DNA from 3 places in the Streptomyces sp. NPDC127119 genome. Region 2 is predicted to be linked to each of the others. Evidence: riboswitches for the same ligand, from Rfam matches in the RefSeq annotation. Region 2 holds a riboswitch; each other region holds the start of a gene.
What was found. A riboswitch is a leader RNA that binds a small molecule or an ion and turns the genes downstream of it on or off. The one in region 2 is predicted to bind cyclic di-AMP.
Positions count from the first base shown of each region.

Region 1 (3,266 bases), on a different contig from region 2:
TCGCCGTCCGCGCCCGCCAGCACGACGAGCAACTCGTGCAGCTCCGGGTCGCGGACGTCGTACGCGTCCAGGAGTCGCCGCACGTCGGCGGGCTTGACCCCGCTGCGGCCGGTCTCGATCCGGCTCACCTTCGACTGGTGCCAGCCCACGAGGCGCGCAGCCTCGCCGCTCGTGAGGCCCGCGCGGGCGCGCAGGGCCCGCAGTTCGGCGCCGAGCTTACGTCGGCGCACCGCGGGGCCGTACTGCATGGCCGTCTCCTTCCGACCGTCGCGCAAGCGCTACAGCGCCCGGCGTCACGCCGACGGTAGAGGACAAACCACCTGCCCGCCCAAATACGGTCGACGGTCGCAGAGTTCACCGCTTCGAGCGACAGATATATGCATATCTTGGTGGATCGGCACCACGAACGCCGAGGTAGTGGCACTCTGGCGCAAGCACCAGTCCGGGACCGTCTCGAAGTCATCCGCTTCGGTCGGACCCCGGTCCCGTGGGAAAGGGACGACGTCGCATGGCAGACCACCAGGAAGCATCCGTCACTCTGCCGAGCGATCCCGCCTCGGTCTCCGTCGCCCGTACGTATGTCACCGACGTGCTGGCCGAATGGGGACTGCCGTCCGACTCGGAGACCGCAGACACGGTTCGGCTCATCGTCTCCGAACTTGCCACGAACGCGGTACAGCACACCTTCGGACTGTCACCCACCTTCACGGTGGACGTCGAACTCGACCGTGACGAACAACTGCGCATCGGTGTGACCGACAGCCACCCGCGCTTCCCGAAACGGCTGCCCGCCGCCGTTCAGCAGGACAACGGCCGGGGCATGGTGATCATCCGCTGGCTGACGGCGGAATCCGGTGGCAAGCTCTCGGTCCGAGCCACCAGCGAGGGCGGCAAGACCGTATCGATCATGCTCCCCTGGACGGCCCCGGCACAGCCGGTCCGGGCCGAGTAGGGCCCGCCCCGAAGAGGCGCGGGGAACCGCGCGCCAGGCCACGACGAGCCGGCGGACAACCCACAACACACAACGCACCGGACGTCCGGCGGTGAACGAGTAACCAGTCAGCGCCCGAATTCACGCGTGAGGGCCCGGGTCCCTCACGGGCGTCGAGCGGGTCTCCCACGGGTGTGATGCCCGGAATCCTCACGGGCGGCGGGCCGGGCCCCTCGCGGGCCGTCGGGCCGGGTCCCTCACGGGGTGGCCGTGGCGATCCGAGCGCCACGGCCACCCCGTGGGCGGATCACCTGACCCGGCCGTACCAGACGCTCTTGGTCCAGATCTTCTGGAGCTTCACCACGTCCCCGGTCTTCGGGGAGTGCCAGATCCGTCCCTTCCCGGCGTAGATGCCCACGTGGTAGACGTTCCGGCCCGAGTGGAAGAAGACCAGGTCCCCCTGCTTGCGGTTCGAGGAGGAGACGTGGTTCGTCTTGTTGTACTGGGCCGCAGCCGTGCGGGGCAGCTTCTTGCCCGCCTTCTTGAACGAGTACAGCGTGAGGCCGGAGCAGTCGAAGCGCTTGGGCCCCGTGGCCCCGTACTTGTACGGGGAACCCTTCTTGGAGGCCGCCACCTTGAGTGCCTTCGTCGCGGGGGTGGCCGCTTCCGCGTCGGACGCGAAGCCAGGGGCCACTATGCCGCCGCCTACGGCGGCGATGGTGAGAACCGATGCGGTACCGGCCCTGCTGAACAGCGACGGGACACGATTGAGCGCAGTCATGCGCAACCCTTCGTCAGCCGCCTGTGAAGGATGACCTGTCGGATTCGGGCTGGCGAAGTTGCCCGGCCGCAGCTGCGGCTTCACCCCAAGGGCCACTCGGATCTCTCCGGCGGCCCGTCATGCTCGGGTCCTCCACTCCTGCCGATGCACTTCTGTCGACCGGTCATCCGGGCAGCGGCAGGACTCGGCGTCCGCCCGGACCGCCCCGCCGCTTCTGGCGGGGGCTTGTCGTCGCAGGGATCTTGACGCACTGATGTCCCAAAAGCCGAGCGGAATCGGCGATTTGTGGGCTTACTCACCACTCACCCGTTCGGGTGGACAGCCCTTTCTACGGGTGGGCGTCGAGGGCCTCAAGGACCCCCGCACCAGCACCGGAATGGTTGATTCCGCCTCGGACGTACGTACGTTGCGCAACTCCCGGGGGCTTGTGGGAGCAGCCTCGACTACGCCAACCGGGGGTACGCCTTCTGGTCCGTTTCAACTCCAGTGCGGACGCCTCGTCAAGTGCCTGCGTGAGGCCGGACCGGTGGTGTACGTCAGGTGCCGGAGCCGGGCGGCAGGGCGACCCGGCCCGCCCTGCGCTCACCGTCGAGGACGCGCAGGGCCCGCGCCAGGGTTGCGGCGTGCAACTCGTTCTCGCCCCGCTGGTGCATCAGGGTCAGGGCGTCGCGCAGCGCGGTCGCCCTGCCGACCAGGGCCTGGGCCGCGCGCAGTCCGCGGTACGTGTCGCCGGAGTGCGCCGGGTTGATCCGGCCGAGCAGGTCGACCACCTCCAGATAGCGGTCGATCAGTTCGGCCTCGGCCCGCGTCAGGGCCGGCAGCGGGGGCAACTCGGGCGGAAGCATCGGCGGATCACCCCACGCCGGGTGTGTCGGACGTGCCTGATGCGTCGTCGGACGCGCCGAGGGCCGCCTTGCGGCTGGGGACGATCCGGTCGACCAGCCCGTACTCCAGGGCCTGGCGGGCGTCGAGGATCTTGTCCCGCTCGATGTCCGCGCCGATCCGCTCCCGGCGCTGCCCCGTGTGCCGGGCGAGCATGTCCTCCATCCGGGCGCGGGTGCGCAGCAGTTCGTCCGCCTGGATCGCCAGGTCGGACGCCTGGCCCCGGAGCGGCTCCGACAGGTGCGGCTGATGGAGCAGGATGCGGGCGCCCGGCAGCGCGTACCGCTTGCCCGGTGTGCCCGCGGCCAGCAGTACCGCGGCGGCCGACGCGGCCTGCCCGAGGCAGATGGTCTCCACCTCGCAGCTGACGAATCGCATCGTGTCGTAGACGGCCGCCATCGCGCTGAAGGAGCCGCCGGGGGAGTTGATGTAGAGCGAGATGTCCCGGTCGGGTGCCTGGTACTCCAGGTGCATGAACTGCGCCATCACGTCGTTCGCGGACGTGTCGTCGATCGGCGTCCCGAGAAACACGATCCGCTCTTCGAGGAGCTTGGAGTACGGGTCCATGGTCCGCGTCCCCGAGCTGGTGCGCTCGGTGAACTCGGGCAGGACGTGGCGGGCGGACGGTCGGCTTGCTGGGCGGGTCACGGCACGCGCCTCCTCCGGGAGAGG
Region 1 covers NZ_JBHXTO010000099.1:5,713-8,978, forward strand. Annotated here, with positions in the region: gene ACFVH5_RS31400 (helix-turn-helix domain-containing protein) at 1-248, opposite strand, end outside; gene ACFVH5_RS31405 (ATP-binding protein) at 509-952, shown strand; gene ACFVH5_RS31410 (C40 family peptidase) at 1,239-1,712, opposite strand; cyclic di-AMP (ydaO/yuaA leader) riboswitch at 1,716-1,902, opposite strand; gene ACFVH5_RS31415 (hypothetical protein) at 2,249-2,557, opposite strand; gene ACFVH5_RS31420 (ATP-dependent Clp protease proteolytic subunit) at 2,565-3,242, opposite strand.
Region 1: linked by a shared signal. The riboswitch ahead of ACFVH5_RS31410 (C40 family peptidase) and the one ahead of ACFVH5_RS18690 (NlpC/P60 family protein) in region 2 are both predicted to bind cyclic di-AMP.

Region 2 (3,266 bases):
GCGTAGATCGACTGGTCGGCGTCACCGACGACGCACAGCTCGGCCGGCGGGAGGTCGTCCTCCCGCGGCGGTACGTCCTCGGGGTGCGCGACGGGGTCCGTGGCGCTGCCGACGAGCTCCCGGACGAGGGAGTACTGCGCGTGGTTCGTGTCCTGGTACTCGTCCACGAGGACGTGGCGGAAGCGGCGGCGGTAGTGCTCGGCGACGTCAGGGAAGGCGCGCAGGAGGTTGACCGTCGTCATGATCAGGTCGTCGAAGTCCAGCGCGTTCGCCTCGCGCAGCCGCGACTGGTACATCGCGTAGGCCTGGGCGGCGGTCTTCTCGAAGCCGTCGGAAGCCTGGGCGGCGAAGTCCTCCTCGTCGATCAGCTCGTTCTTCAGGTTCGAGATCTTGGCGCTGAAGGACTTCGGCGGGAAGCGCTTGGGGTCGAGGTCCAGATCACGGCAGACCAGGGCCATGAGCCGCTTGCTGTCGGCGGCGTCGTAGATCGAGAACGACGACGTGAAGCCGAGCTTCTTGCTCTCGCGGCGCAGGATCCGTACGCAGGCGCTGTGGAAGGTCATCACCCACATCGCGTTCGCCCGCGGGCCCACGAGCTGCTCGACGCGCTCCTTCATCTCGCCCGCGGCCTTGTTCGTGAAGGTGATCGCGAGGATCTCGCCGGGGTGCACCTTGCGCTCGCCCAGCAGGTGCGCGATGCGGTGGGTGAGCACACGGGTCTTGCCGGAGCCGGCGCCGGCCACGATGAGCAGGGGCGAGCCGTGGTGGACGACCGCCGCGCGCTGGTTCTCGTTCAGCCCGTCCAGGAGCGCGGCCGGGTCCACCAGGGGCCTCGGGGCGCCGTCGCGGTAGTAGCCGTCCCTCGGCCTGCTGGGAGGAGGCACGTCGAAGCGCCCGCCGAACAGGTCGTCCGGACCGTGGTCCGGCGCCTCGTCCTCGGGCGGCGGCGGGGGCTCTTCCTCGTGGGCCCGGGAGGGCTTGAGGTCCGCCAGGAAGCTGTCATCAAAGAGGCTGCTCATCGCTCTCCGAGTCTAGGCGCCCCCACTGACACCCGGCCGCCACCCCGGAAACTCGGCGGAATCCCGGGCGGGCGGCCAAGGGCAGAGCCTCACCCGTGATGAGTACGCCACTACACAGGGTCGCCGGGAAGGCGGCGGTGCGGGGGGGGGGGGGGCCGGTACGGCGGCGGTGCGGTGTGCGGCGGTGCGGTGCGCGGCGGTACCGCCACAGGGCGCTGATTTCGCCCCGCATCTGAACCGCGTACGACTGGGCTCCGTATAACCGTGCGGAGACAGGGCGCACCGGACATCGCCTGCTGGAGGTCACTCCTGAGCCGACCGGAACCGGCCCGTCGGCGTGGGCGCCGCTCCGCGACCCGGTCGACCCGCTCCCGTGCCCCTCGGGGACAACTCGGAGCAGATCATGACCAATTGACGTCGGCGGACGACACCCGTGGTCCAGGTCACGAAAATGTATCGGGCATATCGCACATCAAACTTCACAGGTGCCACACGTATTGGCTAACTTTCGCGTAGGCCGCTCGACCCGCACCGGCGAACAACGCCGGGCCGAGCGGGCTCCGCCGAATCCGGCATGCCCTCGTGGCCTCCGGAACCGGGGACCCAACCGATCCTGGGGTGAATCGGTCCGAACTCCCTCGTGGGACAAGGACCGTAGGGCAAACCTTCCGAAGCACTCGCCCGAACCCGACAGCTAACTCGGTAGGCGGATGACGGAAGGAGACGCCCTCGTGGCGCCACACCGCAAGTTGCGGCCCCCCAGTTCTCTGGGCCTGCGGACACCGGCCCTCGCCACCGCGGCCCTGACCTCGGTGGCCCTGCTCTCCCAGACGGCGGACGCCTCGCCGGCCGCGGAGCCCAGGCCGAGCACGGAGGAAGTCCAGAAGAAGATCGACGACCTCTACCAGCAGGCGGGCACTGCCACCGAGAAGTACAACGCCGCCAAGGAGAAGACCACCAAGCAGCGCAAGCGCGTCGCCACGCTCCTCGACGACGTCGCGCAGCGTACGGAGAAGCTCAACTCCGCGCGTGAGGCGCTCGGGACGTTCGCCGCGGCGCAGTACCGCACGGGAGCCTCCGCCCCCGACAGCGCTTCCCTCCTCCTCGCGGACAATCCGCAGGACTACTTCGACCAGACCCAGCTGATGAACCGGCTGACCGCCCGCCAGAAGCAGGCCGTCGACGAGTACGTCACCGAGCGGGCCACCACGTCGAAGAAGCGGCAGGAGGCCTCCGAGGGCCTGGAGACGCTCACCACGACGCAGAGCACGCTGAAGACGTCCAAGGCGGACGTTCAGCGCAAGCTCGCCGAGGCGCGCGAGATCCTCTCGAAGTTGACCGCGGAGGAGAAGGCCCGCTTGGCCGCGATCGAGCGGAAGAAGCAGGAAGAGGCCCAGCGCAAGGCGGACGAGCTGGCGCGGCAGCAGGCGGCCGACGCGGAGCGCCAACGCCAGGAAGCGGCGACGCAGGGCACGGGAACCGCCACGGGTTCAGGGACGGGCACAGGCTCGGGGAGCACCTCGGGCTCGGACTCCGCCTCCTCCACCAAGGCCGCCAAGGCACTTGCCTTCGCCCGCGCCCAGATCGGCAAGCCGTACGTCTGGGGCGCCAGCGGCCCCGGCTCGTACGACTGCTCCGGTCTGACCCAGGCCGCCTGGAAGGCCGCCGGTGTGACGCTCCCGCGCACCACCTGGGACCAGGTGGACACCGGCACGACGGTCTCCGTGGACAACGCCCAGCCCGGCGACCTGGTCTTCTTCTACGACGACATCAGTCACGTCGGCATCTACATCGGCGACGGCATGATGATCCACGCCCCGAAGCCGGGCGCGTACGTCCGCGAGGAGTCGATCTACTACATGCCGATCCACAGCGTGGTGCGGCCGGGCTAGCGCCCAGCTGCATCTGGACGGAACGCGGACGGGGTACGGCAGGCATGTGCCGTACCCCGTCCGCGTTCCGGACCGGCTTCCAGGCTTCCGCGGCGGCTTCCCGGGCAGTTTTCAGGGCGGCCTCCGGGGCGGTCGCTCAGGTCCAGAGCAGCGCGATGAAGATGTTCACCGTGGTCAGCCCGCCCACCAGGGCGAACAGGCCCTTCTCCACCTTCTCGTCGTCACGCTTGACGTAGACGAGGCCCAGGATCACGACCAGCAGGGCCAGCTTCACACCGATCTTGATGTTGTTGACGGTCTGGTCGTCGGCCTGGTTGAGACCGACGAGGACCGCGCCGGTGACCAGCATGGTCAG
Region 2 covers NZ_JBHXTO010000038.1:3,668-6,933, forward strand. Annotated here, with positions in the region: gene pcrA (DNA helicase PcrA) at 1-1,019, opposite strand, end outside; cyclic di-AMP (ydaO/yuaA leader) riboswitch at 1,571-1,744, shown strand; gene ACFVH5_RS18690 (NlpC/P60 family protein) at 1,751-2,911, shown strand; gene ACFVH5_RS18695 (hypothetical protein) at 3,048-3,266, opposite strand, start outside.

Region 3 (3,266 bases), on a different contig from region 2:
CGCGGGGTGGAGCAGCTCGGTAGCTCGCTGGGCTCATAACCCAGAGGTCGCAGGTTCAAATCCTGTCCCCGCTACTGAAGGCCTGAGGCCGGAATCCAATGGATTCCGGCCTCAGGTGTTTTACGTTCCTCTGTGCCGTCCCCGCGCCGGCGCTCACTCGCCCGGTCCCCGTCCGCTCGCCCCGCCCCGCCGGTCCCGGAACCCTGGACGGAGCGAGGTGGTCGAGGGCAGGAGACACGTGATCGGGCGTCGAGCGGTCGAGCAGCGGTCGCCGGGCTCCGCCGGGCCGCCGCCGGACAAGCGGACCGGCCTCTACCCCCGTACCCGCGCGGTCGTCCGCGTGCTCCCCGCACTGCTGATCGTCGCGGGTGTCTTCTACGACGTCCTCACCCCGCAGTACTTCACCGCCGCGCCCTTCCTCTCGGCCGCCTCGCTCGTCGCCGCGCCCCTGCTGTCGCTCGGCGCCACCGTGTGGACGGGCGTCGCGGGCACGGCGGCCATGGCGCTGGTGACCGTGCGGTTCGCCGTCGACGCGAGCGGGATCACCGAGATCGCGACCGTGGCCACGGTCGCCTGCCTCGCCGTCGTCATCAACCGGCTCGTGAGCCTGGGCAACGCCCGGCTGGCCTCCGCCCACGAGATCGCCGAGGCCGCCCAGCGGGCCGTCCTGCCCGAACCCGCCGCGCGCACCGGCGGCCTCGACCTCGCGGTCCGGTACGTGGCCGCGCAGACCGACGCCCTCATCGGCGGCGACCTCTACGCCGTGCAGGACACCCCGCACGGCGTACGGCTCGTCGTGGGCGATGTGAGGGGGAAGGGCATGGGCGCGGTCGCCGCCGTGGCCGTCGTCATCGGGGCCTTCCGGGAGGCCGCCGAACAGGAGAGCACGCTGGAGGGGGTCGCCCAGCGGCTGGAGCGGTCGCTGATGCGCGAAGGGGTGCGGCGCGACAGCGTCGAGGTCTTCGAGGGTTTCATCACCGCCGTGCTCGCCGAGATCCCGCACGGCGCCCAGCGCGTACGGCTCGTCAACCGCGGCCATCCCGGGCCGCTCCTGCTGCGTGGCGACGGAACCGTACGCACGCTCGCCGCGGCGGAACCCGCGCTGCCGCTCGGGATGGGCGACCTGGGCGCCTGGCCCGACCGCGCGCAGGAGGAGGAGTTCCCGGGCGGGGCCATGCTGCTCTTCCACACGGACGGGCTGTCCGAGGCCCGGGACGGGCGGGGTGTGTTCTTCGATCCGGCGGCACGGCTGTCCGGGCGCCGGTTCGCCGGGCCCGACGCGCTGCTCGCCGAGGTGGTGGACGACGTGTTCCGGTACACCGGGGGCGGCGGTACGGACGACATGGCACTGCTCGCCGTTCGCCGGCCGTGAGGGAGCCGGGACGCTCTTCCCGACCCATATCACCTGCAGTAGTCGAACGACGCCCCTGCGCATAACAACTGACACACCGTCAGCAAAACCCGTACCCGTGAATGGCGATCAACTCGCCCGATTTACCCCGCTCCCAGCGTTTAAGTCCAGGCCAGGAGCCGTAACGATCATCAAGAACAGCTTGGAATCCGGTGCCTGAGTCTATTAACGTTCGATAACGCAGCGCGGTGTCCCAGCCGTCACAAGAGACGGCTCCGTGCGCACGCGCCGAATCCCGCAAGGGAACCGGGGAACCACCTACATGGGGTGAATCGCGTGTCTTTCGTGGTGGTGAACACCGCGGTTGACGCGCGTAGGAGACCTTCCTGCTCCGAACCCGTCAGCTAACCCGGTAGGCGAGAAGGAAGGAAAGGAGCGCGCCCACGTGGCGTTCAACAGGCCTGCCCCCACACCCTCGTTCATGCCTGACGAGGTGACGGGAGAGACCTCGGGCGAGAAGAAGCCCGACACCTTCGCCTTCGGCGCCCGCAGGGACGACGAGACCTGGGAGCCCTGGAATCCCAGCGCGGACACCGTCGTTCCCGTCCGCGGCAAGCACCGCGTCGCCAAGCAGCGTGGCGGGGGACTCGCCCGCAGCTCCACCGTTCTGGGCGTCGGTGTCATAGCCGCCGTCGGCGCGGGCGGCATGGCCTCCGCGCAGACCGGCAAGCCGCCGGTGTCGATCTCGATCCCCGACCTGCCCAACGTCGGCTCGCTGATCTCCGACGACGAGGCCCCCGAGGGTTCCAGCACGGCGCTCACCGCCGCGGGACTCACCGAGGCCGACGCCGAGGAGGGCAACGCCGACGCCGGCGAGGCCCTGCGCTCGCGCATCATGCTCCAGGCCGAACTCCAGCAGGACCAGGTCGACCGCGAGGCCCAGGCCGCAGCCGAGGCCGCCGCCGCGAAGAAGGCCGCCACGCTCGCGGCCAAGGAGCAGGACGCGGCGAAGGCCAAGGCCGCCGCCGCGAAGGCGAAGAAGGAGGAGGAGGCCAAGGCGAAGGCCGAGGCCGCACGCCTCGCCGAGCTGGCCAAGCAGTTCACACTGCCCACCTCCTCGTACACGATCACCTCCACCTTCGGGCAGTCCGGCTCGCTCTGGTCCTCCGGTCAGCACACGGGTCTGGACTTCGCCGCTCCCACGGGTACCCCGATCAAGGCCATTCACAGCGGCACGATCACCGAGGCGGGCTGGAGCGGCTCGTACGGCTACCGCACGGTCCTCACGCTCGACGACGGTACGGAGCTGTGGTTCGCCCACCAGTCGTCGATCGGCGTCAGCGTCGGGCAGAAGGTCAGCACGGGCGACGTCATCGGGCGCGTGGGTGCCACCGGGAACGTCACCGGGGCGCACCTCCACCTGGAGGTCCACACGGCCGGCGGCACCGGGATCGACCCGATGGCCTGGCTGCGCGGCAAGGGCCTCAACCCGTAAAGCCTCAATCCGCAAGCCGGTGTCCGTGCCCTGCGGGGCCGCGATGTCGCGGAGTATGGAATACGGCCGTCCGGTTCGGCCGTTGGTTTTGGCATGACTTCTCTTCGCAGGCTGGGTTCGTCCGACCTTGAGGTGTTTCCGCTCGCCCTGGGCGGCAACGTCTTCGGCTGGACCGCCGACCGGGCCGACTCCTTCGCCGTCCTCGACGCGTACACGGCCGCCGGCGGGAACTTCGTGGACACCGCCGACGCGTACTCGGCCTGGGCGCCGGGCAACGAGGGCGGCGAGTCCGAGACCGTCATCGGCGAGTGGCTGACCGCGCGCGGCAACCGCGCCGACGTCCTCATCGCCACGAAGGCCGGCGCGCATCCCGCGTACAAGGGCCTCTCCCCGGCGAACGTCAAGGCCGCGGCCGAGGCG
Region 3 covers NZ_JBHXTO010000110.1:6,457-9,722, forward strand. Annotated here, with positions in the region: tRNA gene ACFVH5_RS32930 (tRNA-Met) at 1-74, shown strand; gene ACFVH5_RS32935 (PP2C family protein-serine/threonine phosphatase) at 239-1,372, shown strand; cyclic di-AMP (ydaO/yuaA leader) riboswitch at 1,628-1,785, shown strand; gene ACFVH5_RS32940 (M23 family metallopeptidase) at 1,797-2,846, shown strand; gene ACFVH5_RS32945 (aldo/keto reductase) at 2,940-3,266, shown strand, end outside.
Region 3: linked by a shared signal. The riboswitch ahead of ACFVH5_RS32940 (M23 family metallopeptidase) and the one ahead of ACFVH5_RS18690 (NlpC/P60 family protein) in region 2 are both predicted to bind cyclic di-AMP.